One region of the Paenibacillus sp. WG02 genome, then DNA from elsewhere that is predicted to be linked to it. Evidence: a T-box and tRNA genes for the amino acid it is inferred to sense, from the RefSeq annotation. Region 1 holds a T-box; the other holds one or more tRNA genes.

Region 1 (15,118 bases):
AGCATGATGTCCAAATTAATAGGCTATGATGCGTTGAAAAGCGGCGGGTATACGACGTGGGGCGGACAAGGAGCTGTCTTCTCAGGACTTCGGATAGCAATATCTAAATTCGTTCCGGACGCCTTGCAAAAAGGTGTTCCCGACAACTTGTATGCATTTTGTTCCGATGCCGCTCACTACAGCTTGTTTAAATCAATGGAGGCATCGGGCATAGGAAGCGATAGATTGATCAGAGTTCGCACGAATGCAGATAGTTCCATGGATGTGAATGATCTCCGATTTAAAATGGAAGAAGTGATTGCAAGAGGCGGAATCCCGATTTACATTGTAGCTACAACAGGTACGACGGATGCTATGGGGATTGACGATTTGGAACAAATTTATGCCGTGTCAGACAAGGCAGCAGTTCATCATGGTTTGCTTAGACCTCATATTCATGCAGACTCAGCTTTAGGTGGATTCTTTGCTTTCTTTAATGACTATGATTTCACTGCTAATCCACTCGAATTTAAGAAAGATGTCACTCAGGCTTTAATCTCTATTCAAAGCAAAATGAAGCATTTGCATTTGGCGGACTCGCTCTGCTTCGATTTTCAAAAGCTGGGTCAAACCCCTTACGTGACAAGCCTATTCCTGGTCAAGGATGCCGCCGATTTAAGACTCATGGATTTGCATCCAGATGAAACCCCTTATGTCGGACATCGGGGATACGGGCAGTATCATACCGGATATACGTTGGAGTGCTCGCGCATGGCTAGCTCCATTAGCATATACAGCGCTTTGCTTGCATTCGGCATTCAAGGGTATCAGCAATTACTAGCCCAGTTCGTTGAGGTTAATCTCGCTTTTAGGGAAGCGCTGCGCCAAGAAATTCCTCAAGCTGAGATCGTTAATAGCGATAACCCTGGCATAATAACACTTTTTCGAATATATCCAGAAGGCAGTCCTCATTTTCAGGAAGAAGTTTCGGGCAAATGCACACTTAAGGAAATTGAACGAAATAATAAATTTAATGAGCGTTTGTTCGAAATACTTGGGAATCATCGCGACCGGATATTTTTTGGCGATACCAAAAAGCATTTGCTTGTTCAAACGAAGGATGATAGTTCTGTTGCACTGTACGCGACAAAGATTTTTGTCATCTCCCCTTATACAGAGACCAAACATGTGCATGACATCGTTCAATATTTGAAGGAAACCGTAGCGCAAGTCTACGAGAAATATTCCGAAACATCGATTTTAAGCGGGAGGTAATTGAAAGTGGCAAAGCATGCTCCAACAAAAATTTTAAACTGGTTCAGAGGACAAATCGCGGTAAAAATGACGAGCAGTATCTTGTTGCTGTTGCTATTTGTATGCGCAGCTTTCTCCGTCTCCGGCTATTTGACCAGCAAAAGTTTAACAACGAAGCTTGAAGATCAATTCGTTCAAAGATTAACGACAAACATTGAAAATGTTTCGAAATATTTGACCTCTATTCCCGAACATGCTGATGAAATTACTGGCAAGGATAAACCGGCCTATACCAAAATTAAACAGCAGTTTGAGCAATTTAAAAAGCAAGACTCTCTTGAGAATGTTTATGTCCTGCAGAAAGTTCAAAATAAAGATCAAATCGTCATTTTAACCGGCGTTGATGAAGATTATGGCTCCGAGTATCCCTTTACACCTGAAATGAACAACGCGATCAAAGAAAATAAACTAACGATCAGTGAGATTTACAAGGATGAATTTGGTATACATAAATCTGTCTTTGTTCCCCTCAAAAATGGTAAAGGCGAAAATGTCGGAATTGTCGGCATTGATTTGGACGCCTCGGTCGTTCCCAAGACGCAGCAAGAATTGTTATGGACAACCTTAACGATTACCTTAATCGTTATCGTACTAGGCGGCCTGATTGGCTATTTCATAAGCCGAAGTGTGACGCGACCGGTCATTCAATTGATGCGTGTAACTGAGAAGGTTGCTGCCGGAGATTTGTCTGCACAAGTCTCTATCCAGCGAGTAGATGAGATTGGTAAATTAGCAAATGCTTTTAATGAGATGCGTCAGAATTTAGATTCCCTGATCCGCCAAATATTTTCTTCCTCCAACCTCATTACTAATACCAGCGCGCAATTGTATCAGTCAGCGGACGAATCCAGCTCAAGTGCTGGGCAAGTAGCCGTTTCCATGAACAGCATGAACGAGGGCGTTGCTGAAGTTGTTTCTTCGATTACAGAGAGTACTTCATCCATCGTAGAGATCAATACAGAATTATCAGAAGTAACATCAGAAGTCAAAGAGATGCAGGAAATGGCCCATAAAGTAGGTGCGCAATCTGCTGACGGCCAGCAGCTCGTTGAGAAGACATTACATCAGATGAATGTGATTCAGAAAGAGATGAAGCATTCTCAAGAAGCGGCGCAGCAGCTAGGAAACCGCTCGAAGGAAATTGGAGAAATTATCCATATCATTACCGAAATTGCACAGCAGACGAACCTGCTGGCTCTGAATGCTTCGATTGAAGCGGCACGGGTTGGCGAGCAAGGGAAAGGCTTTGCCGTTGTAGCTGGCGAGGTGAAGAAGCTGGCTGAGCAATCGACGAAAGCCGCAAGCTCTATCACCGAGCTCGTTTCCAGTACCCAAAATGACAGCCTTCTTGTCATGGAGAGCATTGTTCAAGGAAATCAAGCAGTCGAACAAGGTCAAAGCTGGATTAACGATACATATGAAAATTTTAAAGTTATTTTTAACGGTATTTCCATTTTCACTAATCGGACTGACCGCTTGATCGAGACTTTAGAGAGAGCGGAAAGATCCTTTGAGATTATTTCTAACGCTATGCAGAAAATCTCTGGCATTACCGAGGAACAATCGGCAGGCTACGAGGAGGTGGCGGCGGCTGCTCAAGAGCAAAGTGCTTCCATTCAGGAAATTACTTCAGCGATTCGCCAATTATCAGATATGGCTGTTGTCCTGCAAAGTTCTGTTCAAAATTTTAAGATTACAGATTGACGATAATCGCATCATTTGATTACGTGCCAGCCTAGTGCTGGCTTTTTTCAGTAGATAAGAAAGTATAAGTTTTATACTTTTGCTTCGCATCTACCTTGACAAACGCGCTCGTCCCGGTGGGACGACGGAGTCGTTTATCCTTGTGTCATAAAAGCGGAATCCACCCTAGGCTAATGATCTGGTACTAGGAATAGATAGTACTTCTCAAGCTGTATATTTCTAGTACAATTAGAAGTAAGCGAGAGGAGGAATATCATCATGAAATCCAAATTTGTTACGATTCAACTAGGCTATGTATTGGGAGCTAGTGCTCTACTAACCGCCATTGCATATTTTTTTGCTACGAATTGGGAGAAATTAAACCGCTGGGAGAAATTCATTCCTGTCTTTGTGCTTATCATGGGTTTTTACGGCTTATCTGTATGGCTTTCTCGTCAAAATGGCAGGCAGTTTCTAAGTAAACTCAGCCTATTTGCGAGTTGTATTTCCTTCGGTATAGGTGTTGGACTCATTGGTCAAACCTACAATTCTCATGCTGACAATTACAGCTTGTTCGCCGTATGGTTCATTCCGGCATTTTTACTTGCCCTATTAACCAGGTGGCAGCCATATTATATACTAGCCTACATGTTAGGTCATCTCGCTTATGGGATTTATTTCTTTGGGCGTTGGGGAGTGAGTTCAGATGCGGAAGTCATCCAAATTGTCATCTGGGCTCGGAATCGCCATTGCGAATGGCATTTTGTATGTTTTGACTGAGAGGGGCCGGTTGTACTCGCCATTTCTCAAATGGATTTCTTTTCAAGTTGGGATAGCCGTTTTAATTGTGACTTCCAATTCGCAAGTGTACGAGAAGTACGGTGTGTTTATGAATTTGCCTCTCATCCTCGTACTAGCGGCAGCTGTTTACTATACTCACAAGACAAGGAACAAAGCTTATCTTTTATTTGCCGGACTGTGGGTATCGATTACGGTGACAGTCAAATATATCGAGCTTATTATCCAGCATTATAACGAGTTCTTTTTCATTGCCAGCTTGTTGTTTATTATCGTGTTCATCTTTGCGAATGTGAAGTTCATGAACTTTATTCGCTCTTGGAATCCTTCCTCCAAGCAGTTGGAATCGGAAAATAGCTCAGATCTAGAAGCTTCGGATCAAGTGAAGCCGGATGGAGATTTTACGAAATGGGTCGTTCGTGTCCTCACGGTTTCGGTCATCATAATTGGTTCGCTTCTGGGCAGCTTGACGATCATTGGGATTGTTACTGTTGTACTAGGATTTAATAAACCGGAGAATGTACTAATTGGCTTTGGTATTGTAACTGTTATAGCGATGATCATAGCCAAAAAACTAAATCCCTTAGTGCGTTACACAATTCTAATTAGTGGATTGCTCCTTGGCGCAGGAGCGGCTGTTTTTAAGGAGAATGTTCCTATTCTATTGGTTTTCCTAGTGCTTACGGTTGCTGCTTTCATCTATATGGCTGGGTTGGTACATCGTATATTCTTTTTTCTCGCGGCTGTCATTATTGCTTCTTTCGTACTTTTCAATTGGACCGATAGCGGTATTATTGTTCTTAGCATACTTAGTGGCTTACTATTCGTTATATTTGTCAGTTGTCAGGTCATAGCAAATGTTGGAGTCAGACAGCCTATTCTTTACAGCAGTTTTCCTTCTCTTCTGCTAACTTTATTTATCCTAACCTTTATGGCGGATTCAGCTTGGTATTATATAGTCAATGTGCTGTACTTTATCGTCGTTGTTCTCGCTTTGGTCATAAGTAAACAATTGCATATCAGATGGATTTATGCTTGGTCAATGGGCTTTTGGATTGCTTTCCTGGTATACAAATATTACGATCTGGCCTGGAAGCTTCTGCACAAATCGATTAGCTTCGCTGTCATCGGGATTTTGATACTTGCATTTACGGTTTGGTATGAAAAAAGACATCGTTTGGAAGCGATTGAACCAAATGAGGTTCACTCAAATTACGCAATGAACCGCTGGATTATTGCTCTGCTAGTTCTGCTGCAAGTTATGGCTATGTCCTTACAAATTGGTAAAAGTGAGTGGCTGCTCGCTCATGGACAGCTAATTAAGCTGCAGCTTGAACCGATTGATCCACGTTCTCTTATTCAGGGTGATTATGTGCGGTTACGCTATAAGATAGCTGAGCCTCCATTATTTGAAGATAACAATCATGTTCTAGATTCTAAGGGGAAAATTACAGTCGTTCTTGCTCCGAACATGGCGACAGGTGTTTATGAATATCGCCGCGTGTATACAAAAGGGGAAGCTCTTGCTCCTGGAGAGGTTCGCTTGAATGGAAACAAAATCGGCTATGAGGGCATTGAATACGGGATTGAGACTTATTTCATTCCGGAAGGAACAGGTCGTGAATATGAACGTGATGCCAAATTTGCGGAAGTGAAAGTTTCTGCTGGCGGCGATGCGATTCTTGTGCGCTTATTGTTACAACCAAGTATTGTTCAATAAAGATTAATGTGGTAAAATAACCCGATCTTTGCTTAAAAGAAAGGGGTATCTGTTCTCATGTGGCTCATATTTTCAGTACTTGCGGCTGCCAGCTTCGGGCTGCGAGGCATTCTATATCATTGGACCAGCCAGCAATCGTTGAATCGGAATGTGCTGCTCTGCGGCACATTTTTTATGGGGGCGCTCGTCAGTATCGGATGCGCCCTTATTTCTCAGCAGCAGTGGACAGTGTCTGCTCTGATTGGTGTTCAAATGGGATTGTTCTCCTTTGGAGCCAATGCCAGTATGTTCAAAGGCTTTGCGGTAGGTAAAGCCTCGTTAGTAGCCATCCTCACCGGTTTACCGTCGGTTGTTGTGGTCTTCGTCGCATTTCTGCTTTGGGATGAGCGGCTCAATTTATGGCAGTTCTTTGCCTTCCTTGTGATTGTAGTAGGCATCTTATTCGTTCGTTACTCGAATGATATCACCTTAAAGAATCTGCAAGGAGCCGGATGGGGAGTGCTTGCTTTGTTTCTTTTTGCCGGGAATGATTTATCTAGCAAATGGACAACCATCGTTTCTGCGCCATTGTTTCCAACACTATTTTTTATGTTTGCAACAGGGACATGCTGTTTTGGATTATGGTGGTTGAAGGACAGGGCAAAGGATAAAGGCAAGGAAGCTGCGCCAGCCAGTTGGACAGAACGAAGAACGTTCCTGTTTGGGATGGTCGTCGGGATTACCAATGTCATTGGTATGATCTTCATTATTCATGCGTTCGCTCTAGGGAAAACGGGGTTAGTTTCTGCAGTCGTTGCACTAAATGTATTGATCGTCTTATTGTATACACGTTTTGTTTTGAGGGACAAATTCTCAATAATGGAACAATCCGGCCTAGCTTTAGCGTTCATTGGCATTATGATGATGAAATTAGTTGCATCTTGACAATACATTATTATTGCTGTAATATTCAGTAAATTCGTAATTTCATAAGAAACATTGGTGAACAGGACAGTAATTCTTGTCGGACAGTCGCAGCGAGCCGGAGCAGGTGGGAACCGGTACGAATGTCAAGAGTGAAGCGGGCCTGGGAAATGGTCTTCCGAAAGTTCAACGTAGGGAGATCCGGCATAAGCCGTTATCGTTGGAGTGGTTAAACCTGTGGTTTAACACTTAGAGTGGTACCGCGGGAATGAACAGCTCTCGTCTCTTATTGTAGAGACGGGGGCTTTTTTGCGTTTTCCCATAACTAACATGCTTAGCTTTGCATCATCCATTTAGGAGGAATATTCCATGATTCAGCAGCTTCTAACAAATGAAATCGAATATCATGTAGGTGTTTTATTTCAAGAGTGCGGAATAGAACAGCCTGCGACTTTGAAGATCTTGACAGAGCACCCAGCTCACGCAGAGCATGGTGATTACAGTACGAATGTGGCTATGCTACTAGCAAAAATAATTCGTAAGGCTCCTTTGCAAATCGCGCAGGAGCTTCAGCAACGCATAGAAAAAAGCGGCTCTGTTCAAGGCTTATTCGCTAAAGTGGCTGCGGTGCCGCCGGGATTTCTGAACTTTTATATAAATTGGGACACCTGGTCATCTGGTCATTATGGAGCTGCAAAAGGGCTTGTTGACGAAAGAAACAAAACAAAAATTTTGATCGAGCATACGTCAATCAACCCTAATAAAGCTGCTCATGTTGGCCATTTGAGAAATTCCTGTATTGGTGATTCCTTATCTCGCATGCTGTCGCAAGCTGGGTATCAGGTAGAAGTGCATAACTATATAGATGATCTGGGGAATCAACTGGCGGATACAGTGGTGGGCATTCTGCATACACAATCAGAAGAGATTTTTCATCGATTTGGCGACTTTTGTTGGGAGACCTACGCGAAGGTGAATCAAGCTTACAAAGTGGAGCCGGAGCTTGTTGAGCAGCGTTTAACAGTACTTCATGCGCTAGAGAGCGGGCATTCCAATCTTGCTTGGATGGGGGCATTGGTGGCGGAAAGGATTGTACGCGAGCAGTTGGAAGAAATGAAGCAATTCGGCATTCACTACGATGTGCTGGTTTGGGAAAGTAGCATTGTAAGAGCGGGATTCTGGGATTCAACCTTCGAGCTGCTGAGCCAAACAGATATGTTTCATAAGGTGACGGATGGGAAATTGGCAGGCTGCTGGGTGCTGAAGAATCTAGAAGAAGGGGCTGTTACAGCTGGGGAAAGCACGGATTATCAAGGGGATAAAGTGCTCGTTCGTTCCAATGGTATTTTAACGTACACAGCGAAGGATATTGCCTATCATTTATGGAAATTCGGAGTGCTGCCGAATGATTTTGTATATAAAAAATGGGAGGATGGACTATGGTCTACCGCTTCCCAAGGGAGGAAGAAATCGATCGGGCAAGCGGATATCGTCATTAATGTCATTGATTATCGTCAACAATACCCTCAGGAGATGGTTAAGCTAGCTCTTGAAGTGCTGGGTTATGAACAGCAGGCGAGTCAGCTTAAGCACGTGAGCTACGGGGTAGTTTCCTTGAGTCCAGATACTGCTTCAGGCCTGGGTATTGATATTTCGGATGGCAAAAGCTCTTATGCGATGTCTGGGCGTCAAGGGATTGGGATTAAAGTCGCTGACCTACTTGATCACATGGAGAGAGTCATTGACGCAAAACGCTCAAGAAAAGCGGGGATCTCCAGCAGAGCGATAGCCGCGGCTGCGATCCGTTATTATTTGCTGAAATATCAGCTGCAAACGGAAGTTGTTTTTGATTTGGAGCATGCGACAGAAATAACAGGGAACACGGGCGTTTACTTGCTTTATGCGTACTCAAGAGCAAACAGTATTTTGGACAAAGCAAAGAAAAATACTCGTCATCCAAGGATAGAGGCAAAGTTCGATGGGACTCTTTTGGAAGATCAGGAATACCTCCTTCTGAGGCACGTCGCCTACTGGCCAGAAACACTGGAAACTGCCACTAAGCAATTGGCTCCGAACGTACTTTGCCATTTTGCTTTCGAGCTAGCTTCGCTTTTTAACCATTTTTACAGCGTTTGTCCGGTCTTAAAAGGCAGTGAAGAAAGCATCGCCCATCGCCTTTGGATTACGCAAACGTATAAAGACACCATGCATCAAGTACTGGAAGTGCTGGGTATGCCGACGCCCAAACGGTTGTAACCGGAAAACCGATCTCATGCTTCGGAAGTCGGGGTTGTTCGCATTCGTCCTTAAAAATGCAACATAAGCTTTCTGATCTTGATCAAATGCGGTACAATAAGAATATTCGTGCCAATTTGAATGATTCAGGAGGCTTTAACCACAATGACAGAAAAAGATATCGATACACAAGCTCCAGTAGATAACGAACAAGAACAAGATCAAGAACGCGAACAAGCCCAAATCATTATGACTTGGTTTCAGCACATTCAAGAAGTAATGAAAGAACAATTTCCTGAATATGAAGTAGATGGACAAATCGGCAATAATCCGACTTATGGTCCAATGTTTGCTTTCACACTTAAAAATGATGAAAAGTCCACATCCTGCGGATTTTTCTTGAATGAAATTATGAGAAACTTCCAAACGAATCCGAATGCAGGGCTATGGCTATCGTCCTTCTTCGTAGATTTGCTGAGAAGCCCAGAAAATCATCCGCTGCCGAATCCTCCACAATCGGAAGATGAAGCCAAAGAACTGCTGGATAAACATATTGTTCCTTATTGCGCGGCTACTGTGCGGGAAGAATTCCCTGATCAAAAGATCTATGTTGACTTGGAGCTTCATGAGGAGCATGGCCCAGTTCTTGAGGCTGGCTTCGTAGCTGTTGAAGACGGCAATAATACGTGTGCGCTTCCACTGCAATATTTAATGACGTTATATTTATTGAATCGTGACCCGGCCGAGCCTTTAATTCAAGCAATGTATCGGTTGTATGAAGAAAATAATTTAGGTCAATAAGGTTGAGAAGAGAACAGCCGGGAGGGTTTCCTCCTGGCTGTTTGATTTTATGGGCTTATAGAGGAATAGTCTACCTGTTTACAGGGGGTTCTCCGTGTTTGCAACGAGAGAAGTTGTACAACGTACAACAATTTTCTTAGTTTCTTCTCGCAGAGCTGGAACTGTTGTAGTTTGTGCAACAATTTGGTCGATTTTCTCTCAAATGCGCTGATTTTAGGCGAAAATGTTGTACTTTTTACAACAATCGCCTAGAAAGAGGCTAATTTGTTTGATTTATGTTGTACAACGTACAACAATGCTCCTTTAAACGTTCGGATGTTATGCAGTATGTCAGAGAGTAAGTGTAAGTATTGAAGAAGAAGTAGGGGTTGGAATAGGAATAGGAATCTCTTAGCCTCCAAGAAACACGTTAAAAGTTTACTTCCTACAAACGGAGATACTCCTCATAGCTGCTAATAATCGGAAGTGAAGAGAAGGATCCAAACTTCACATATTTCATCGCATGCGACGTATTAAAAAGCACAACGGAATCGCTCGGGCGCAGCCATCCGCTGTCGCAGAGGGCGAGCAGACCTGCCCAGGTTGCCGAGCCTTCGGGGGACGCGGAAATGCCCTGCGAGCCCAAAGTGCGAGTCGCCTCGGCAATTTGGCTCTTGGAGATGGCGATGGCTGTGCCGCCGCTTTGTTTCACAATCGACAGGATAAGCGCCAAGTCTGGCGGATTCGGTACGCGCATGCCTGTCGGACTTGCTTCTACTCCAGCAGGCAAGGAACTAGCAGTTTGGCTGTTTGCTGTACCATCGACGATGGGCTGACATCCCTCTTCCTGCACGCAGACGAATCTTGGCATGGGACCGTCAATCCAGCGTAGTGCTTTGAGCTCCTGGTAAGCTTTCCACATGCCGATAATACCGGAGCCGCCGCCGGTGGGATAGATGATGACATCGGGGAATGTCCAACCGAGTTGTTCAGCGAGTTCAAGTCCCATAGTTTTCTTGCCTTCTACACGTCCTGGCTCCTTCAGAGTGCCGACGTTTACCCAGCCCTGATCTTTTTTACCAGCTTCAATGATTGCTGCTGCATCATGAATGAAGCCATCGACGAGGAAGGTGGCTGCTCCATATAACGGACATTCGTCCACGATTAATGGCGGGCAATCCATAGGGATAAAGACGGAAGCCTCGATACCAGCACGTCCAGTATAGGCAGCTAATGCCCCCGCGGCATTTCCATTTGATGGTACGGCCGCTTTCGTCGCTCCCGCTTCCTTGAGCAAGGAAACGGCGACGGAGAAGCCTCTCGATTTGAAGCTCCCTGTAGGGTTCTGCTCTTCTCTCTTGATCCATAGGCGTTTAATAGGAAGCTTCTTCTCCCATTCCTGCATGCGCAGAAGTGGCGTCCAGCCTTCGCCTAATGTGATGATACAATCAGGGTTACTCACTGGAAGCAATTCTTTATATCTCCACATTGATGGGTAGCGTATTTGTAAAGCTTCTTTCGTTAACGTTCTAGCTATGTGCTCCAAGTCGTAATCGACCAATAAAGTGCCACCGCAGTCACATTTCATTTCTTGATAGCGGAAAGGGAGCCTTGCAGAACATCGTGAGCAATAAAGCCCCAATCGGTTCATCTCCGGGCCTCCTCCAAGTTTTCGACAGGAAAACTAACGTAGTTGTAATTTGAGTCTTGCAATAGCAAACTCTTATTTAGACTATTATCAAGAGGAGAAGAAGGAAACGGCTTGTGTCTTTTGATTTTATTTATTTTCGTTTTATTTTTGGTTTATTTTAGGAGTACTTCTCGGTATATTTCTCCCTATATTTCTCCCTATATTTCTCCCTATATTTCTCCGTCAATTTCTTAGTTAATTATCATTGTTAATTAACTCTTTTTATTGGTTTGCTTTTGTGAAATGACTTCATCTTCTGGAACATCGACTTATCCTTCAACTTCAAAAATAGCTCAAGCATCGGAGCGAAATTAACCTCAATAATCCACACATTTCCTTCTTTATCCAAAGCCATATCAATCCCCATCGTACGCACCCAAGAATAATAAGGACTTAATTGCTGAGCTGCTTTTAGAGCAACTTTATCAAGCTGTGAATGGAGGTCGGCAGCCCGCATCTTTTTGAGCTCCGAGTTTTTGAGAGCATAATCCAAGGATACGACCTTACCGCTGCTCAGGCGAATATTCGTCACGATAAAGCCCTTTCCGGCTACTTTGGCCAGTTTACCAGTTACTTCCCAAGGAGAATCCAAACGGCGCTGCACCATCACTCTGAGATCAAAAGGGCGGTCATTCACCGTGGCAAGCGGAATCCGCCGCTGAATAATGTTGTTATTGAGCGCCTTCTTTTTGATATAGGCGTTTAATTGGTTATATTGTGTAAAGCTTTTCTTCGTAGCGCCATCCTGAACCACATAGGTGGAAGAATCCATCTTTTTGATCCGAATGACACCATTTCCCCCATAGCTCCCAGTTGGTTTAATGATGATTTCACCGTATTTTTTTATCATTCGCCAGAATGAGCTTTCTCGCAACCATGCTGTTTCAGGAAGATTCACACTAAGTTTAGACGATTTCCGCAGCAGCTTATATTTGGTCCATTTGCTTGTGTTTAGCTTACTCATTGGATTTCGCTTCTTGTTTGAGAATAACTAGATCATGTTCTTCAACTCGGAGCAGTTGGTTGCGTTCATCTACGAAAACCACTTGAGGTTTGAGGTTGTTAATTTCAGTTTCATTCATAAGTCCCATACTAAGAATAATAACGAGGTCGCCTGGAGCAAAAAGGTGGGCGGGAGGGCCATTCAAACCGATCTTGCCGCAGCCTTCCGGCGCAGGGATCGCGTATGTTTTCCACCGGGTGGCGTTACGAAGACTTGTCACTTGAACCATTTCATAGGGTAAAATGTTCGCTTTGCGCATCAATAAACCATCTATAGTAATGCTTCCCACGTAATCCAAATCGGCTTCCGTTACCGTCGCACGGTGGATCTTCCCTTTACACATTAGTCGCAGCATATTGCAGTAGCTCCTTTATCATCACATTGGGTATTCCTCACAAAGTATGCCTAAGGTCGGTCAACTGGTGTAGGCTAAAGCCTATTTTGAGCGAAAAATGGGTAAATGCCCCGTTGATTTATGGCTGTGATATACTATTAAAATGGATATATATAAACTTGGATAGATGGGAGTGAAAAGTACTGCAGCCTATTCTGGTTATTGAAAATCTACATAAGAAGCATCCGAATGAAGGCCTGACGCCTTTAATGGAGCAAATAAGTGCGAACGTCATGCCCAAAGATCGAATTGCAATTCTAGGTCCTTCCGGCCAAGGGAAGAGTACACTGCTTCGGATCTTGTCCACCTTAGAAAGCATGGATGGCGGAAGCTTATCCTTGCATGGACAACAGGTTGCGAGCTGGGGACCAAGTGAATGGCGGAAGAAAGTCTGTTATGTCCCCCAACAGCCGGTTATGCTGCCTACTACGGTCGAAGACAACCTGGCTTTGGTGAGTAAACTGCATCAGCGTAATTTCGATAAATCATTGGCGCTAAGCTTGATGGAGCAGGTTGGGCTTGGAGACCTGAGCTGGTCTCAGAAGGCGGCTGATTTATCTGGAGGACAGAAGCAGCGGGTTCAATTAGTCCGGTCAATGCTGCTGGGAGCGGATATCCTCTTACTTGATGAAGTAACTTCTGCACTGGATGCACACAGCAAGCAAGCAGTTGAAGATACCCTGATGAATTGGCTTGAAGAGCGGGAAGCTGGGCTTATATGGGTAACGCATGAGATGGAGCAAGCCAAGAGGGTAGGCAATCGGTTCTGGTATTTGAATCGCGGATTATTAGTTGAAACTGTACCGGAAGACTCGTTGGAATGGACGGATATGCCCTCAGTCGAAGGGGGGATGGATTAGACGTGTCTACGCTAGCGTTAGGCTTTACATTGACCTTTGTCATGATTACAGTTGCCTTATCTAAATGGCAGAAGCTTGGGCTTGAGAAGGACATTGCTGTGGGAACCATTCGTGGAGCCTTGCAGCTGTTGTTCATTGGTTATGTGCTTCACTTTATTTTTCAGACGGAGCATTGGGGACTTATCTTTATGATCATTGCTGTTATGATTGTGGTTGCTACACACAATGCGGGCAAACGTGGAGAAGGGTTAAAGGGGATATATTGGAGAATAGCTGCTGCGATTGCTGTAACGGAAACGATTACAATGTCACTCATGCTCAGTTTACAAATTATCAAGCCAACTAGCCAGTTCATTATCCCGATTAGCGGGATGACCATTGGTAGTTCAATGATTGTTTGTGGCTTGTTTTTGAATCAAATGAATCGTGAGGTGCAATCGTCGCGCGGAGAAATTGAAGCGCTGCTAGCTCTCGGATCCTCGGTTAGACAGGCGATTCAGCAAGCACTGCAGCGCTCCGTGAAGGCCAGCATGATTCCGACGATAGACGGAATGAAAACAGTTGGACTCGTACAGCTGCCTGGAATGATGACGGGGATGATTATCGCAGGAGCAAATCCTGTGGAAGCCGTTCGATATCAAATGTTGATTTTGTTTGCATTCACAGCAGCAGCGGCAATTACAAGTATCATATTAAGCATGCTTAGTTATAAATTGTGGTTTACTCGGGAAATGACATTGAAATAAAGCAGCGGATATTTCCCGGGGAACCGCACAAAACGACATGATATGTGATCAGCAAGAAGCGTCCGATTGGTTTACTCGGACGCTTCTTCGTTATGGATGAACGGTTGCTGTGCTTCATCCTATTAATTTAAGGCCGCTAATTAATACCAGACTTGCAATAATCGTGCGCAGAATAGCGGTCGGTGCCTTGGTGGATAGCATGCTTCCGATAACGACGCCGGGAATAGAACCGATGAGAAGATTGAGGACGAGTGTATAATTCACATTCCCCATACTTGCGTGCAGAATGCCTGCTGTCGTCGCAAGGAAAAAAGCGTGAGCGATGTCTGTTCCTACAAGTTGAGCGGGATTCATGCGGAAAAAGTAAAGCATGACAATAGCGTACAGGGAGCCAGATCCTATGGACGTAAGCCCTACAACAAAACCCAGTACAGCACCAATTGTAATGGTTAGTCCTCGTTTCTCCTCCAAAGATTGGAGCTGCCAGCGATTTTCTTTGATCTTGTGGCCGAAGAAAACTTTAAACAAGGTAGCAAAAGCTACCAGAATCAAGACATAACCAAGTGCATGCTTAATAATAATTTCCTGGTTATGAAAGAACGAATTGAATAATTTCAAAAAAACAACGGCTGCGATAACACCTGGAATACTACCCATAGCGAGCATTTTAACCAGCTTGAAATCAATCGTTTTCTGCCGCCAATGCTGAATCGTGCCAAAAAGCTTTGTAATCGAATTATAAAAAAGGTCTGTTCCCACGGCAATTGAAGGATGAATACCAATCAGGATCAAAATAGGGGTTAGCAGCGAAGCTCCGCCAACACCAGTTAATCCGACCATAAAACCTACGAATACGCCCATAAATAATACACTTAAAGTCATGTTGTCATGTCCCCAATCGAATTACCCACTAACCTTATTGGATTAATTTTATTATATAGAAAAGCATTATGTAAAGAGGAATTTTTTGATTTGCTTTTTTAATTGACTTCATCATACTCTGAACATGCTAT
Region 2 (15,118 bases), 4.0 Mb from region 1:
TAGCTTTAGTAGAGGCATACCCAGGGAACTGAAACATCTAAGTACCTGGAGGAAAAGAAAACAAAAGTGATTCCGTCAGTAGCGGCGAGCGAAAGCGGAATAGCCCAAACCAAGGAGCTTGCTCCTTGGGGTTGTAGGACCTCGATATGGGGTTAGTTCGGTAGGCGAAGTGATCTGGAAAGGTTCGGCATAGAAGGTAAAAGCCCTGTAGCCAAAATCGAACGAATCCCCTAGAGGTATCCTGAGTACGGCGGGTCACGTGAAACCCCGTCGGAATCCGGCAGGACCATCTGCCAAGGCTAAATACTCCCTAGTGACCGATAGTGAAGCAGTACCGTGAGGGAAAGGTGAAAAGCACCGCGGAAGCGGAGTGAAAAAGAACCTGAAACCGTGTGCTTACAAAAAGTCAGAGCACTCTATATGTGTGATGGCGTGCCTTTTGTAGAATGAACCGGCGAGTTACGTTCCCGTGCGAGGTTAAGTTGAAAAGACGGAGCCGCAGCGAAAGCGAGTCTGAATAGGGCGCTTTAGTACGTGGACGTAGACCCGAAACCGTGTGATCTACCCCTGTCCAGGGTGAAGGTGAGGTAACACTCACTGGAGGCCCGAACCCACGCATGTTGAAAAATGCGGGGATGAGGTGGGGGTAGCGGAGAAATTCCAATCGAACTCGGAGATAGCTGGTTCTCCCCGAAATAGCTTTAGGGCTAGCCTCGGATGTTGAGTTGTGGAGGTAAAGCACTGATTGGGTGCGGGGCCCGCCAAGGGTTACCAAGTCCAGTCAAACTCTGAATGCCACAAACTTAAATCCGGGAGTCAGACAGTGAGTGCTAAGATCCATTGTCAAAAGGGAAACAGCCCAGACCATCAGCTAAGGTCCCCAAGTGTGTGTTAAGTGGGAAAGGATGTGGAGTTGCACAGACAACCAGGATGTTGGCTTAGAAGCAGCCACCATTGAAAGAGTGCGTAATAGCTCACTGGTCGAGTGACTCTGCGCCGAAAATGTAACGGGGCTAAACACGTCACCGAAGCTATGGCTTGCACTATGTGCATGGGTAGGGGAGCGTTGTATGTACGTTGAATTCTGACCGTAAGGACAGGTGGAGCGCATACAAGTGAGAATGCCGGTATAAGTAACGAAAAGATCAGTGAGAATCTGATCCGCCGAAAACCTAAGGGTTCCTGAGGAAGGCTCGTCCGCTCAGGGTAAGTCGGGACCTAAGGCGAGGCCGAAAGGCGTAGTCGATGGACAACAGGTGGAAATTCCTGTACCACCGTAGCCGTTATGAGCGATGGAGTGACGCAGAAGGATAGTGACGCGAGCTGATGGATGCTCGTCCAAGCAGTGAGGCTGATGTGTAGGCAAATCCGCACATCGTAAGGCTGGGCTGTGATGGGGAGGGAAACTTTAAGTACCGAAGGTCATGAGTTCACACTGCCAAGAAAAGCTTCTAGCCAGGCGAAGGTGCCCGTACCGCAAACCGACACAGGTGGGTGAGAAGAGAATTCTAAGGCGCGCGGAAGAACTCTCGTTAAGGAACTCGGCAAAATGACCCCGTAACTTCGGGAGAAGGGGTGCCTCGGTAGGGTGAATAGCCCGAGGGGGCCGCAGTGAAAAGGCCCAAGCGACTGTTTAGCAAAAACACAGGTCTGTGCGAAGCCGCAAGGCGAAGTATACGGGCTGACGCCTGCCCGGTGCTGGAAGGTTAAGAGGAGTGGTTAGGGGCAACCCGAAGCTATGAATTGAAGCCCCAGTAAACGGCGGCCGTAACTATAACGGTCCTAAGGTAGCGAAATTCCTTGTCAGGTAAATTCTGACCCGCACGAATGGCGTAACGACTTGGGCGCTGTCTCAACGAGAGATCCGGTGAAATTTTAATACCTGTGAAGATGCAGGTTACCCGCGACAAGACGGAAAGACCCCATGGAGCTTTACTGCAGCTTGATATTGGACTTTGGTACGATCTGTACAGGATAGGTGGGAGCCTTTGAAACCTGAGCGCCAGCTTGGGTGGAGGCGCCGTTGGGATACCACCCTGATCGTATCGGAGTTCTAACCTGGTACCGTGATCCGGTATGGGGACAGTGTCAGGTGGGCAGTTTGACTGGGGCGGTCGCCTCCTAAAATGTAACGGAGGCGTTTAAAGGTTCCCTCAGAATGGTTGGAAATCATTCGCAGAGTGCAAAGGCATAAGGGAGCTTGACTGCGAGACCTACAAGTCGAGCAGGGACGAAAGTCGGACTTAGTGATCCGGTGGTACCGAATGGAAGGGCCATCGCTCAACGGATAAAAGCTACCCTGGGGATAACAGGCTTATCTCCCCCAAGAGTCCACATCGACGGGGAGGTTTGGCACCTCGATGTCGGCTCATCGCATCCTGGGGCTGAAGTAGGTCCCAAGGGTTGGGCTGTTCGCCCATTAAAGCGGTACGCGAGCTGGGTTCAGAACGTCGTGAGACAGTTCGGTCCCTATCTGTCGCGGGCGTAGGAAATTTGAGAGGAGCTGTCCTTAGTACGAGAGGACCGGGATGGACGTACCGCTGGTGTACCAGTTGTCTCGCCAGAGGCATCGCTGGGTAGCTATGTACGGAGGGGATAAGCGCTGAAAGCATCTAAGCGCGAAGCCCCCCTCAAGATGAGATTTCCCAGTATGTAAGACCCCTTGTAGACGACGAGGTTGATAGGTTCGAGGTGGAAGTGCAGCAATGTATGCAGCTGACGAATACTAATCGGTCGAGGGCTTAACCAATTCCCAACCAAGTGAAGATAAGCTTAGTAGCGAATTCCGAATACTTGATTGGGGCCCAGAAAACCTAAGCAATTCAAACCTTTACGCAAGTTTCGTATCTAGTTTTCAAGGCGCAAACCACGCTTTGACTGTTTGGTGATGATGGCGGAGGGGACCCACGCGTTCCCATCTCGAACACGACCGTTAAGCCCTCCAGCGTCGATGGTACTTGAACCGCAGGGTTCTGGGAGAGTAGAACGTTGCCAAGCAGTACCCGCAAGGGTATTAGCAATAATGTAGGGATCACATCTAACTATGACGCGGGGTGGAGCAGCCCGGTAGCTCGTCGGGCTCATAACCCGAAGGCCGCAGGTTCAAATCCTGCCCCCGCAACCAATGATGCGAGTCATTAGCTCAGTTGGTAGAGCACCTGACTTTTAATCAGGGTGTCGTAGGTTCGAATCCTACATGACTCACCATATATATGGATCTTTGGTCGTAGACCAAAGTCTCTCATATAGCCTTATTTACAGCATGCGCGTATGGCGGAATTGGCAGACGCACTAGACTTAGGATCTAGCGGGTGACCGTGGGGGTTCAAGTCCCTCTACGCGCATCAATCATCCCCAAGTCGTACTATACGCCTTGGGGATCCCTATGCGGAAGTGGCTCAGCGGTAGAGCATCGCCTTGCCAAGGCGAGGGTCGCGGGTTCGATCCCCGTCTTCCGCTCCATTTTATTAAGCGCCCTTAGCTCAGCTGGATAGAGTATTTGACTACGAATCAAAAGGTCGGGAGTTCGAATCTCTCAGGGCGCGCCATTTTTTTTAGAAATTCATAGTAGTTTCGGGATGTAGCTCAGCTTGGTAGAGCACCTGCTTTGGGAGCAGGGGGTCGCATGTTCAAATCGTGTCATCCCGATCATAGTAAAGCATAATCTAGTAGTGAGTTCACTGCTAGATTATGCTTTTTTTGTTGGCGGAGCTCTGCTGGGAGCGGCATTTTGAATGACAGTGGATACCGTTAAGGAAGTGAAGATGACATTTTCAGTGTGGATGAAGGCGATCAAGACTCACTTTCGAGGAATTGAGTTTATTGAATATACCCAAATGAAAACCTCTTTCTCATTTGTTCATTAACTGAGAAAGAGGTTATTTTTACCTATACAAATAGAGGATAATGTCAGATCATGTCGAATGAAATATGAACAGATTATTGGTTTAAGGGGAGAGTTAGATGAAAGTAAGTCATCCAAAATGGATTGCAGCTTTGATTATTACAATCGTATTGTTGCTAACGTTACCTAATCTTGATAAGGTCTCTGCTGCGGTTTTGCCGGGTGTCACAGGTATTTCAGATGCTTCTATTGAAGTCAACATAAAAAATACAGAGTCACAACCAATTAGCTCAGCTAAGGTTCTTGTTACCTCTCCGAATTTACCGTTTCCATTACGAATTCAGCTAGACGGAAACGGTCATGGCAAACTAGAAAATTTATCAGTCGCAAATTATAACATCTACGTCTCAGCTCCTGGATATTTCGATGATACGTATATCGGCGGTCAAGTTAGTAGTAACTACCAGCATGACGTGACGTTGGGTCATAACAACGGTCAAGTTGGAATAACGAATTATTTTTATTTCGACCCCTTTGAATACTCTTCTTTAGATCAAATTAAAGGGACTGTCTATTGGAGCACATACGGTACAATCCCAACGGATAGCCAAATAAATATTAATTTCTTTGATAGCAATAACACGGTAATTAGTAATGTTTACTCTGGTATTAATCCTCAAGCTAATATTTATACGTTGCCAGTTGGGAAATCCATCCCAGTGGGAGCGACAAGAATAGGTTTGGAGTTGAAGTCGGAATCCTCTGTCTTGGCTCAAGTAACAAGTCCAATATGGAAATCGTCCATGTATGCGCCTGGTCAATTACTCTTCAAAGATACCAATCCGGTCGGCGGAATTATTGATGGAGTGCTGAATTGGACTGGTTCTATGAATGAATCTCAAGTTACAGGGTACCGTGTATACTATCGTACAAAGAATGCATCAAATATATACCATCATTTGGGTGTTGTCGAAAAGAGGGCGGATAAAGCTTATCAGTTTACTTTGCCAACGCTGCCAACAGATGTCGCAGAAATCGGCGTAGTCGTAAATAACAGCATTGGAGAAGAACCTGGAAGTTGGCCCATTGTATCCATATATGATAATCGTTTATCAGATCCCTTAACATCTGTCTCTACAACATCGAATTTACCTGTTCCGAGAATTTCCGAAGGGCAACTGTATTACCCGCAAGCAGGGAAAATAGGTGGTTGGCTAAGATGGGAAGTATCATCAAACAGTAATATACTCCTTCAACTAGCTGGTCAAACGATTTATTTTAGCGATGCATATGGAACGAAATTACAATTGATCGGTACTGCCTTGGAACCTCGTATAGAAAACAATAATATAATGAATTACAACGGTTTAAATATTAATGAGCCTATCACAATCCCGAATGGCGCAACTCAGATTGCGATATACTCTGTTCTAGACAATGGCAAAGAGAATGACATACCTGCCTATTATCCGCTTCCCCCAACGATTCAATTTACAGATTGGGACGAGCACTACCGTAGTATCCGTGGACATATCACTTGGAATCAGGATAACGATGAGACGAACATAAAGGCTTATTATGCTTATTTTACAGGGTATAATGTGAGTTCCGTTGAAATAGGCCATGTAACAAAAGGGGCACCATGGAGGTTATCTATCCCTACGTCTCTAACGATTCCGCAAGGAGCAAATTTTATATCCATCTTTACAATGGACTATAATAATCACTTGTCACCTTATGGCACACCGGTCTATATTCAAGACAATTATTCTTCTTATCAGGTACAAAATGCGCTTAAACAAAATTACTTCACAGGAATTACAGCAATCGACATCAAGCAGATTCTACTAACTCTCAGCAATCCGTCCAACCCCTTCTCCCAAATTAGTAAAGAGGACACACAGGTCTTGTTATCACTCATTAAGCCGATTATGTCAGCTAACTAGAACTTTATGACTATGTAAGGTCAGCCTATTTCATAGAAATAGACTGGCCTTTTTCCTTTTTTTGCAGGAAAACTTCGCAAGTGATCTGACAGGAATCGAGAGAAAAATCCAAGAAATTAACAAAAAGCGAGCAATTTTATTACGATTGGAGTAAAAAAATATTAAAATAATGGAAAATATTATTTATAATAGAGGAGAATCTCCTTATTAAGAAGAACTAGTACTACTTATATAGTTGGGGAAGTTTACTTGAGAAGAATAAGAGGTACATCTATGCAGAATTCATTGTTTTTTAAAAATGTGATAAATTCTGATTCCATCTTCGAATCGATTGGACAATTGAGTGATATCGCCAAGAAAACAATTGGCTGCGAGCATATCTCTCTCTTTCTTATAGACGAGAAACATCAGAGCACCCCAGCATCTTATTCGGTTAATATTAGTACCGCAGTCATGGAACAGTTACAACAAATTGTGCTCCAAACGCAGTTTTTTTTCCAAAATCCAGATGGTATACGTTTGTCTGTACATAAGGCAGAAGGACATATAAAAAAATATCTTATCATGAGTAAATACGAGTGTATATACGGTTTTCATATAAAACATGGTCCTTCATACGGGGCATTAATGTTTTCATTTCCTTCTGATATTCAACTTACGGAGGATCAATTGCATCTGTGCAACCTCATTAAATTGCATATGGAGCAATTGATAAAAAAGATTCAATTCCGGAGACAAGTACTGAAACAGAAAGCCTACGAGAATCTTTTTAATACGTTGAGGGTTAAAGATAGCTTTACGGTTGATCATTGTTATAATGTTGCTTTCTACTCTACTTTGCTTGGAGCGAAAGCGGGTGTAAGCGAGACTGAACTGGAACGACTGAAGTTAGGGGCTCTTTTGCATGACATTGGTAAAATAGCAATTCCCGATCATATTCTAATGAAACCTGGGCGGTTATCGGATGAAGAATTTAGCGTCATTCGCCAGCATCCTGTAATCGGCTATGAGCTGTTAAAAGATTTGCCGGATGTTGAGCACCTTCTGCCAATTGTAAAATGGCATCATGAACGCATGGATGGGAGAGGATATCCAGACAATCTGCAGGGTGAAGAGATTCCCTTGCTTGTACGCATTGTAAGTATTGCAGATGCATTTGATGCAATGACTTCTACGAGAGTTTACCGAGATTCGCTGCACGTGCATGAAGTCAGGGAACAACTTCTTATTCACGCAGGCAAGCAGTTTGATGAGGAATTGGTGCGAATTTTCTTAAGTATCATCGATGAGCAGATGCAAATGAATGGATAATAACTTATCAACAGGCAACTATTTTAGGAATGAAAGCTGGGATAGATTAATGAAATGTCGCATTCTTATCGTCGATGACGAACCCCATAATTTAAATATACTCCGTATATTTTTAAATTCGTTACATTATGAAATCATCACGGTTGAGGATGGTAAAGAGGCTTTCTCGATGGTCAAAGAGACGGCACCTGATCTTATTTTACTTGATGTAATGATGCCTGAAGTGACTGGATTTGAAATATGCAAACAATTAACAGCCGAAAGCGACTTTGATATTCCGATTATTTTCTTGTCAGCAAATGCGCAAAAGGAAGACATTTTGCAAGGACTACGATTAGGAGCCATTGATTATTTGACCAAGCCATTCGATCTGGATGTGTTGGAACGAAAGGTTGAAATTGCGCTCCACCAAAAAGCGAAGGTTAAGAACCTGAAGAAAGACAATAAACAATTAGCCAAATTGGTGTATGTGGACGCACTAACTGGTTTATATAATCGAGCGTACTTGGACATTACCATTCGGATGATTAAAGAGGGAACCAAGAAATTTCAAGCCGCTATGATGGTCGATATGGATTATTTTAAGGACATTAATGATAACTATGGTCATTTGGTTGGGGATCAAGTCTTGAGAGAAGTGGCAACGATCATATCGTCGAAAATTTCTTGCGAGCATGATTTAGCCTTTCGGTATGGCGGGGATGAGTACTTGGTCCTACTCCAAAATGAAGTGAACTGTGTCGAAATTGCAGACAGCATTATTAAGGCTGTGGACGGTTTGAAGGTTAGCCTGGCACCGCATAAATCACAGGAATTTTCAGTGAGCATTGGGTTGACGAATAATTTCGACCCTACCTCGTTTGATCAAATCATTATGCAAGCTGATTCTGCACTTCTTGGGGCAAAGAACAATGGAAGACATCAAATAAAGATTCGCTAATAAAAAGGGGAATGGGTGGGGCATGGTCATGGAATTGAAAAGTTTTCAAAAGTTATTTCAAATGACGAAGGTCATTAATTCTCAGTTTGAAATGTCAGAAATCCTGCAAGTCTTCGTTGACGCGATAGCAGGAGAGATTACGCAAGCAGATCTTGTTGGTTTTTTCTTGAAACAGCCGGATGGCACTTTTCAAGGATATAAAGGCAATAAATTGCCTGTGGATATTACTGAGCTGCTCATTGATCCTAGAGAAGATGAGTTTGTTAGGGATATTTTACGCAATCAAGCTAGCGACTATATCTCGGATACGAGTGTTGATCTAAGATTGGATCAGTCCAAGAGACAATTGTTAAAAATTAAATCAATCCTCGGCATTCCCGTCATTGTTGAAAATGACGTGTTTGGGCTTGTCTTCGTTCACGATTTCGGAAAGCCGATGAATATTACCCAAGAGCAGATGGAAGTTACGGAAGCTTTTGTTAACATGGCTAGTGTAGCGATTCGCAATATCCGTATGTTCGAACAACGGCAGCTTCTGATGGAGAAGCAGCAGCTTCTTCTCGACGCGACGAAGGCTTTGTCGGAGTCATTGTCGGTCAAAGATGTTCTGAACACTTTTTTCTATTACATGCGTAAAGCTAGTGGGTCTAAGGATATCGGGATTCATCTATATAATGAAAAAGAGCATACGATTGAACCCTACCAATTGTCTTCTGAGAATGTAACGGTTGACGAATGGAAGGTTAAGCATAGAGAAGTCAAGTTAACGATTGAAAATGACCGCCTTTTGTATGAAGTCATTACTCAGAAGAAATCAGCGGCAATCGAGGATGTCTATGCGGATCCGCGGCCTAATCATAAAGCGTTCGTCTCTTTTGATATTCGGAGTATTATGGTGTTTCCGCTCGTTGCCAAAGGCTCCGTTTATGGTGTCGTGGCGATTCCTTCAATCGGGAAACCGAGGAAGTATGAAGCGAGCATATTAGAATTCTGCCAATCGATTTCTGATGCTACAGCAACCGCGCTTTCGAATGCCCAGCATACGGAAACATTGGATCACTCCGTCAATGAGCGTTCCATAGAGCTGCAGCACGCTAACTTCAAGTTAGAGGGTCTAGTACGAGAGCTAGAGCATCTAAATGAGTTGAAAAGTGATTTCATCGCGACACTTTCGCATGAGCTGCGTACGCCAATTACTGCGGTTAAAGGGTCCGTAGATATCCTTAGCAAAGGGATTCTCGGTGGTCTCAACGATTCGCAGAAGGACTTACTGGATATTGCGTCCAAGTCGATCGAGCGTTTGCTGGATCAAGTGAATGAATTGCTGGATTTTGCTAAAATGGAAAACGGTAAATTTGAATTGGTGTATACGGAAGCTGATTTCAAAGAAATCATCAAGGAATCTGTTACTATCGTACAGTCTCTGATCAATAAGAAGAAGCTGATTCTGGTTGTTGAGTCAGACGCCGAAACGGATACGGTTGTAAGCGTTGATAAACAACGCATTCTGCAAATTCTATTGAATTTACTTTCCAATGCGATTAAATTTACACCTCCTATGGGTGTGATAACAATTAAAACGATTTTCGAAGAAACGGTTCTTACGGTTGAAGTCCATGATAGTGGCATTGGCATCCCTTATGAGAAGCAGAAAAATATTTTCACGAAATTTTATCAAGCCAATAATCAAATTAACGGGACAGGCCTAGGTCTTGCGATTTCAAAACAGCTGATCGAACTGCATGGCGGTCGGATTTGGTTTGAGAGCACGGAAGGTCAAGGTTCGGTATTCAAATTTACTTTACCTAAAGGAAGGGAGTAACCAATATGCGGGCGATTGAAGTAGGATTGAGATTTTTAGTGCAGCAAGGTGTGCGCTATGTGTTCGGTATTCCAGCAGGCTCAATCAATGCGATCTATGACGCCCTTTTGGACATTCCTGAGCTTGAGCCGATTGTAGCTAAGCATGAGAACAGCTCCGGTTACATGGCAGGTGCTTATACAAGAATTACCGGTCTTCCATCGATTTGCGTGGCATCAAGCGGACCGGGAGCGACGAACCTCGTGACTCCGGCTGCGAATGCTTGGAAGCAGAAGCTTCCTGTCATATTCATTACTGGCTCTGTACCATCAGGCAAAATGGGCAAGGGGGGCGCGCAAGAGCTGTATGCGGAGCCGATCTTTGCATCGATTACGAAGATGAGCCGTACGGTTCTTGACCCTAATCAACTGCCGGAGATTCTGGCAGAGGCCTATCACACGGCGATTAGCGGCGTGCCAGGTCCTGTGCATTTGGCGATTCCTATTGATATCCAAATGACGGATATAGGCGTAAGAGAGCTTCCAGCGTTACCTCCAGTGCAGCAGCCTACAATGGATTTGGCAGCAGCTCAGGCGGCTGCTGAGCGGATCCAAGCAGCTGGTCTACGTGGTGCGATTTTGTTGGGTAATGGCGCTAAGGCATCCTCTGACAGCATCGTACAGTTGGCTGAAACACTTGCGTGGAAAGTGGCAACCACACCACGCGGTAAGGGAGCCTTTCCCGAAAATCACCCGCTTTCCTTAGGGATTTATGGCTTATCAGCGAATATCAAAGCGAGTGATTATTTGAACAGTAATGATCATGAGGTACTGCTGATCATCGGTTCAAGCTTAGGCGAGCTAGCAACAAGCAACTGGGAACCGCGATTGGTTGCGGGTAGAGAGCTCATTCACATCGATTACGATCAAAATGAATTAGGTAAGTGCTACGAAACCCAGTATCCTGTACTTGGTGAAATAAAGCTTGTCATTGCTGAATTGTTAGAGCAGCTTTCGACTGATGGACAAGATAAATCGTATGCAAGCGAGGTATTCCAAGGGCTAGGCGAAGCAGCGGCAGTTTCCGAACAAGGCGAAGAGAAATGGAATACGTTATCGGCGATCCGTCGTCTCAGTGCAACAGCACCGAAGAATGCTCGATTCTTCCTAGATATCGGTGAATTCATGACCTATTCGATCCAAAACATATTGATCGAGAGCGGACAAGAGTTCGATATTGATATCAATTTCGGAGGCATGGGCTCTGGAATCGGAGGCTCATTAGGAGCTCAATTGGCGGAACCGACGCGACCGACGATCTGTATTACAGGCGATGGCTGTTTCTTCATGCATGGTCTCGAAGTGCTAACTGCTAAGGAATATAATCTTCCGATCCTATTTGTCGTCATTAACAATGCCCGTCTCGGGATGGTCTATCATGGACACATGCTGCAATACAAAAGGTGTCTGGAGGACTTCTCGCAAGAGAGAGTTAGTATTGCGGGTGTTGCCCAATCGCTTGGCTTGCGTCATGCCGAGGTTAGATCGCTGGATCAACTACAAGGAGAGCACGTGCAAGAGTGGCTTTCTCATGGAGGTCCTGTGGTTGTTGAAGTTATTGTGGATGGCAACGAAATTCCGCCAATGGGTGAACGAGTTAAGTTCTTGCAGGGGGCAACGTATTAAGGGACATACTTTGAGGGATGAGTAAAAAGTTTTTGGATGCTTGTATCCAAAAGCTTTTTTTTTGCATCATGGTTGGGTGAAGCCTGTATTTTTGGCCTCGTACATGTTATGGTGAGGAAGAGTAAGAACATTAAGGAAGGAGCACTTCATTCATGTTGAAACGAACCATAGGTCGTTTGAATTACGAAAGCTCAGTCGTTATGTTTGGTGCAGCAAGTCTCGGAAATGTGACGCAAGAGGAAGCCGATGCATCCATTTCTTTTGCCTTGCAGCATGGGGTTAACCATTTTGATACCGCTGCCAGTTATGGGGATGCCGAAGTACGTATGGGTCCTATGATCAGTCAAATTCGCAAGGATATTTTCCTAGCTACGAAAACAGGGCAAAGAACGAAGAAGGAAGCGAAAGAAGAAATTTATCGCTCTCTGGAACGGATGCGGGTTGATTCTGTAGATTTACTTCAACTGCATGCGGTAGGCTCTTTGGAGGAGTTAGACCGCTGCACGGGTAAGGGCGGTTCACTGGAGGCAGCCCTTGAAGCGCAAGCTGAAGGTATTGTTAAGGAGATTGGGATAACTGGACATGGGCATGATGCACCAACGGTACATTTGGAAGCGTTACATAGATTTCCTTTCGCAACCGTGCTCCTGCCTCTCAATTATTATATGTATAGTTTGCCGGAGTATCGGGAAGCTTTCGATGCACTCATGGAGGAAGCGAATAAGCAAAATACGGCTGTAAGGGTCATCAAAGCGATCGCTAAGGCACCATGGGCGGAAGGGGAGAAGCGTTCTTACTCGACCTGGTATGAACCTTTTGACCAACAGCAGATTATTGATGCTTGTGTGCATTTTGTGTTGTCGTTCCCTGGTGTGAGCGGATTCGCAAGCGCAGGAGACATCCATTTGTTTCCTAAAATCGTCGATGCCGTGGAACGATATGGTTCCATGAACGATGAGGAAGCGGAGCGTATCCTGAGCAGTATCAGCGGATACACCAGTATTTTCGGAGCGCCGACCTCAATCGCTTAACAAATCATATATTTTAAATGATGGGCCCTTCAGTTGTTAATGTACTGGAGGGCTTTTTTACGTCGTTTATGGGTAAGGGTTCCTTTCCCTCGTGCGTCGCTAACTGAAAGAATCCTGCGAATATATATAAGCGTACGTAAGGAGGAAGGTAAGATGTTTAAATCATTTTGGAAGAAGAAAAGGTTTTGGCAAATTTGCAGCGGTATTGTGCTAACTGGATGTGTGATCGTATTCGTTGCATGCTATTCCTACATTCGTGGGCTTGATGTATCGAAGTTAAACCAGCCGCTGCCAGAGGCAACACTTGTGCTGGACAAATACGGTAAACCGGCTTCGCAGCTATCAGCTTCAAAAATTGAGCCTGTCCAGTTTTCACAATTGCCGAAGGTGTTAACGGATGCGGTTGTGGCTGTGGAAGATAAGAGATTCTATGAGCACACGGGTATCGATATGAGATCAATCTTCCGTGCAGTCGCTCGTGATGTGCTGCGAGGCAGCTATTCGGAAGGAGCCAGTACGATCACGCAGCAGCTGGCTCGTAATCTGTTTCTCAATGCAGACAAAACACTGGGCCGAAAGCTCAGAGAAGCCGCATATGCGATAAAAATAGATACAACCTACAGTAAAAATGAAATTCTGGAGTTGTACTTAAACAGCATTTATTTCGGGGAAGGCAGCTGGGGGGTACAGGGGGCGGCTAGAACGTATTTTAATAAAAATGTGAAGGATCTAACCTTGCCTGAGGCAGCCGTTCTTGCCGCTCTTCCTAAGGCTCCTAGCCGGTACTCCCCTTTCCAGGATGAAGGTCAGGCACTCGAGCGAAGGAATACTGTGCTTGTATTGATGCGTGATGAAGGTAAAATCACTGAGCAGGACTACGAGAAAGCCAAATCTTCACCGCTTGGTGTCGTTAAGTCCGATAAAGGCAACGACTTGAAGGGACGCTATCCGGCTTATGTTGATGCAGTCATTAATGAAGCTGTTCATGAGTATGGTTTTACAGAAGAACAGCTGCTGACGGGGGGCTTGCGAATCACGACGGAGCTAGACCCCTTGGTGCAGAATGCTGTTGCGGATGTTTTTAAAGACGAGAGTCTATTTCCGGAAAGCAAACCAGATCAGCTCATTCAAAGCGGCGCTGCCATTGTAGATCAGCGAACTGGCGGGATTCGTGCCCTAGCTGGAGGACGAGGAGAAGGCGTCTTCCGTGGGTTCAGTCGTGCAACGCAGTTAAAGAGACAGCCAGGCTCATCTTTTAAGCCGATTGTTGTCTATGGACCCGCGTTGGACAGCGGTTATAAGCCATCTTCCATCTTATTTGATGGCCCCTTAAACATCGAAGGCTACCAGCCACAAGATTGGGATCATCGGACAAGAGGACAGGTGACGATGCAGGAGGCGGTTGTTTCTTCTTGGAACGTGCCGGCTGTGTGGCTGCTTCACGAGATAGGGATTGATCGTGGACTCCAATTTGCTAAATCCCTGGGCATATCTTTACCAGCTCAGGATCGTCAGCTTGGCATTGCACTTGGCGGACTCTCTGAAGGGGTATCACCGCTGCAGATGGCACAAGCATTCAGCGCCTTCGCCGCCAAGGGGGTTCTGCATCCAGCGCATACGATCATGAAGATCGAAACGAGCAGCGGTCATTTGCTCGTTGGGGCAAGCCCGAAGGGGACTCCCGTGATGCAGCCGGAAACAGCCTATGCGATGACTACCATGCTGCAAGTGGCTGTTGCGCAGGGGACAGGCAAGAATGCCGCTATGAATCGCCCCGTTGCTGGTAAGTCGGGCACAACGCAGCTGCCGCAGACGAAGGAATTCGAAGGTTTAAGCAGCGGAAGCGCTAAAGATGCGTGGTTCGTTGGTTACACTCCAGAGCTGACGGCTGCGGTGTGGGTGGGTTATGACCGGACGGATAAAGAGCATTACTTAACGACATCCGGCGGTGCTGTCCCTGCTGTTTTGTTTCGCGAGATGATGAGCAGGGCCTTGGCCCAAGCACCTATTGTTCCTTTTGATATGCCGATTGTGGGGGCTGGGACCTTAACGACGGAGGAATCGAGTTCATCGGACTCTTCTAATGTGATCGACGAGGTAGTGAAACGTGAGCACGGACATGGCAAAGGGAAGAAAAGATAAAGATAAAGATAAAGATAAAGATAAAACAGCAAAAAGCCGTCGAATCCTTCATGGATATCGGCGGCTTTTATTGTGATGGCTTTGGAGCTGCCTTTCAGATGAGAAGAGGCTGCTTGAGCCTTCTACGGAATGAGAAGCTGCAAAAAGTGCATCATTTTTACGTGTAAGCTCAGGAAAAGCAGGTAGTTGCTGCAAAAAGTGCATCAAAAATTTCCGTTATGGGCTCAATGAGCTATTGAGACTTAAATTTGATGCACTTTTTGCAGGATAAGTTGGAAAGGAACCCTTCCGCCACAATTTTGATGTATGTTTAGCATCTTCTATCGGGAGCGGTGATCGTTACCAGCGTGACGGTGTTAAAAGCTAGTCATCATTGTGGTTGCTGCGGTTCTGCTTTTCACTCTTTTTGCGATCATCA

The links. The T-box of region 1 lies ahead of ACBP55_RS24515 (arginine--tRNA ligase). A T-box ahead of a tRNA ligase gene usually reads a tRNA of that ligase, here a tRNA-Arg.
Region 2: it encodes a tRNA-Arg, which carries the amino acid that the T-box ahead of ACBP55_RS24515 (arginine--tRNA ligase) is inferred to sense. The anticodon was not compared.

Annotation. Positions count from the first base shown of each region.
Region 1 is NZ_AP036016.1:5,329,540-5,344,657, reverse strand. It holds gene ACBP55_RS24540 (pyridoxal phosphate-dependent decarboxylase family protein) at 1-1,254, shown strand, start outside; gene ACBP55_RS24535 (methyl-accepting chemotaxis protein) at 1,261-2,997, shown strand; gene ACBP55_RS24530 (DUF2157 domain-containing protein) at 3,256-3,756, shown strand; gene ACBP55_RS24525 (GDYXXLXY domain-containing protein) at 3,683-5,494, shown strand; gene ACBP55_RS24520 (EamA family transporter) at 5,552-6,418, shown strand; T-box leader at 6,467-6,687, shown strand; gene ACBP55_RS24515 (arginine--tRNA ligase) at 6,767-8,653, shown strand; gene ACBP55_RS24510 (hypothetical protein) at 8,798-9,433, shown strand; gene ACBP55_RS24505 (threonine synthase) at 9,858-11,063, opposite strand; gene ACBP55_RS24500 (YheC/YheD family protein) at 11,311-12,066, opposite strand; gene panD (aspartate 1-decarboxylase) at 12,059-12,460, opposite strand; gene ACBP55_RS24490 (ABC transporter ATP-binding protein) at 12,709-13,359, shown strand; gene ACBP55_RS24485 (ABC transporter permease) at 13,362-14,105, shown strand; gene ACBP55_RS24480 (sulfite exporter TauE/SafE family protein) at 14,220-14,987, opposite strand.
Region 2 is NZ_AP036016.1:894,600-909,717, forward strand. It holds rRNA gene ACBP55_RS04135 (23S ribosomal RNA) at 1-2,749, shown strand, start outside; rRNA gene rrf (5S ribosomal RNA) at 2,881-2,997, shown strand; tRNA gene ACBP55_RS04145 (tRNA-Met) at 3,048-3,124, shown strand; tRNA gene ACBP55_RS04150 (tRNA-Lys) at 3,132-3,207, shown strand; tRNA gene ACBP55_RS04155 (tRNA-Leu) at 3,265-3,344, shown strand; tRNA gene ACBP55_RS04160 (tRNA-Gly) at 3,388-3,462, shown strand; tRNA gene ACBP55_RS04165 (tRNA-Arg) at 3,472-3,548, shown strand; tRNA gene ACBP55_RS04170 (tRNA-Pro) at 3,575-3,648, shown strand; gene ACBP55_RS04175 (carboxypeptidase-like regulatory domain-containing protein) at 3,964-5,790, shown strand; gene ACBP55_RS04180 (HD-GYP domain-containing protein) at 6,064-7,101, shown strand; gene ACBP55_RS04185 (GGDEF domain-containing response regulator) at 7,094-8,041, shown strand; gene ACBP55_RS04190 (GAF domain-containing sensor histidine kinase) at 8,070-9,863, shown strand; gene ACBP55_RS04195 (thiamine pyrophosphate-binding protein) at 9,869-11,527, shown strand; gene ACBP55_RS04200 (aldo/keto reductase) at 11,680-12,558, shown strand; gene ACBP55_RS04205 (transglycosylase domain-containing protein) at 12,712-14,700, shown strand; gene ACBP55_RS04210 (hypothetical protein) at 15,064-15,118, opposite strand, start outside.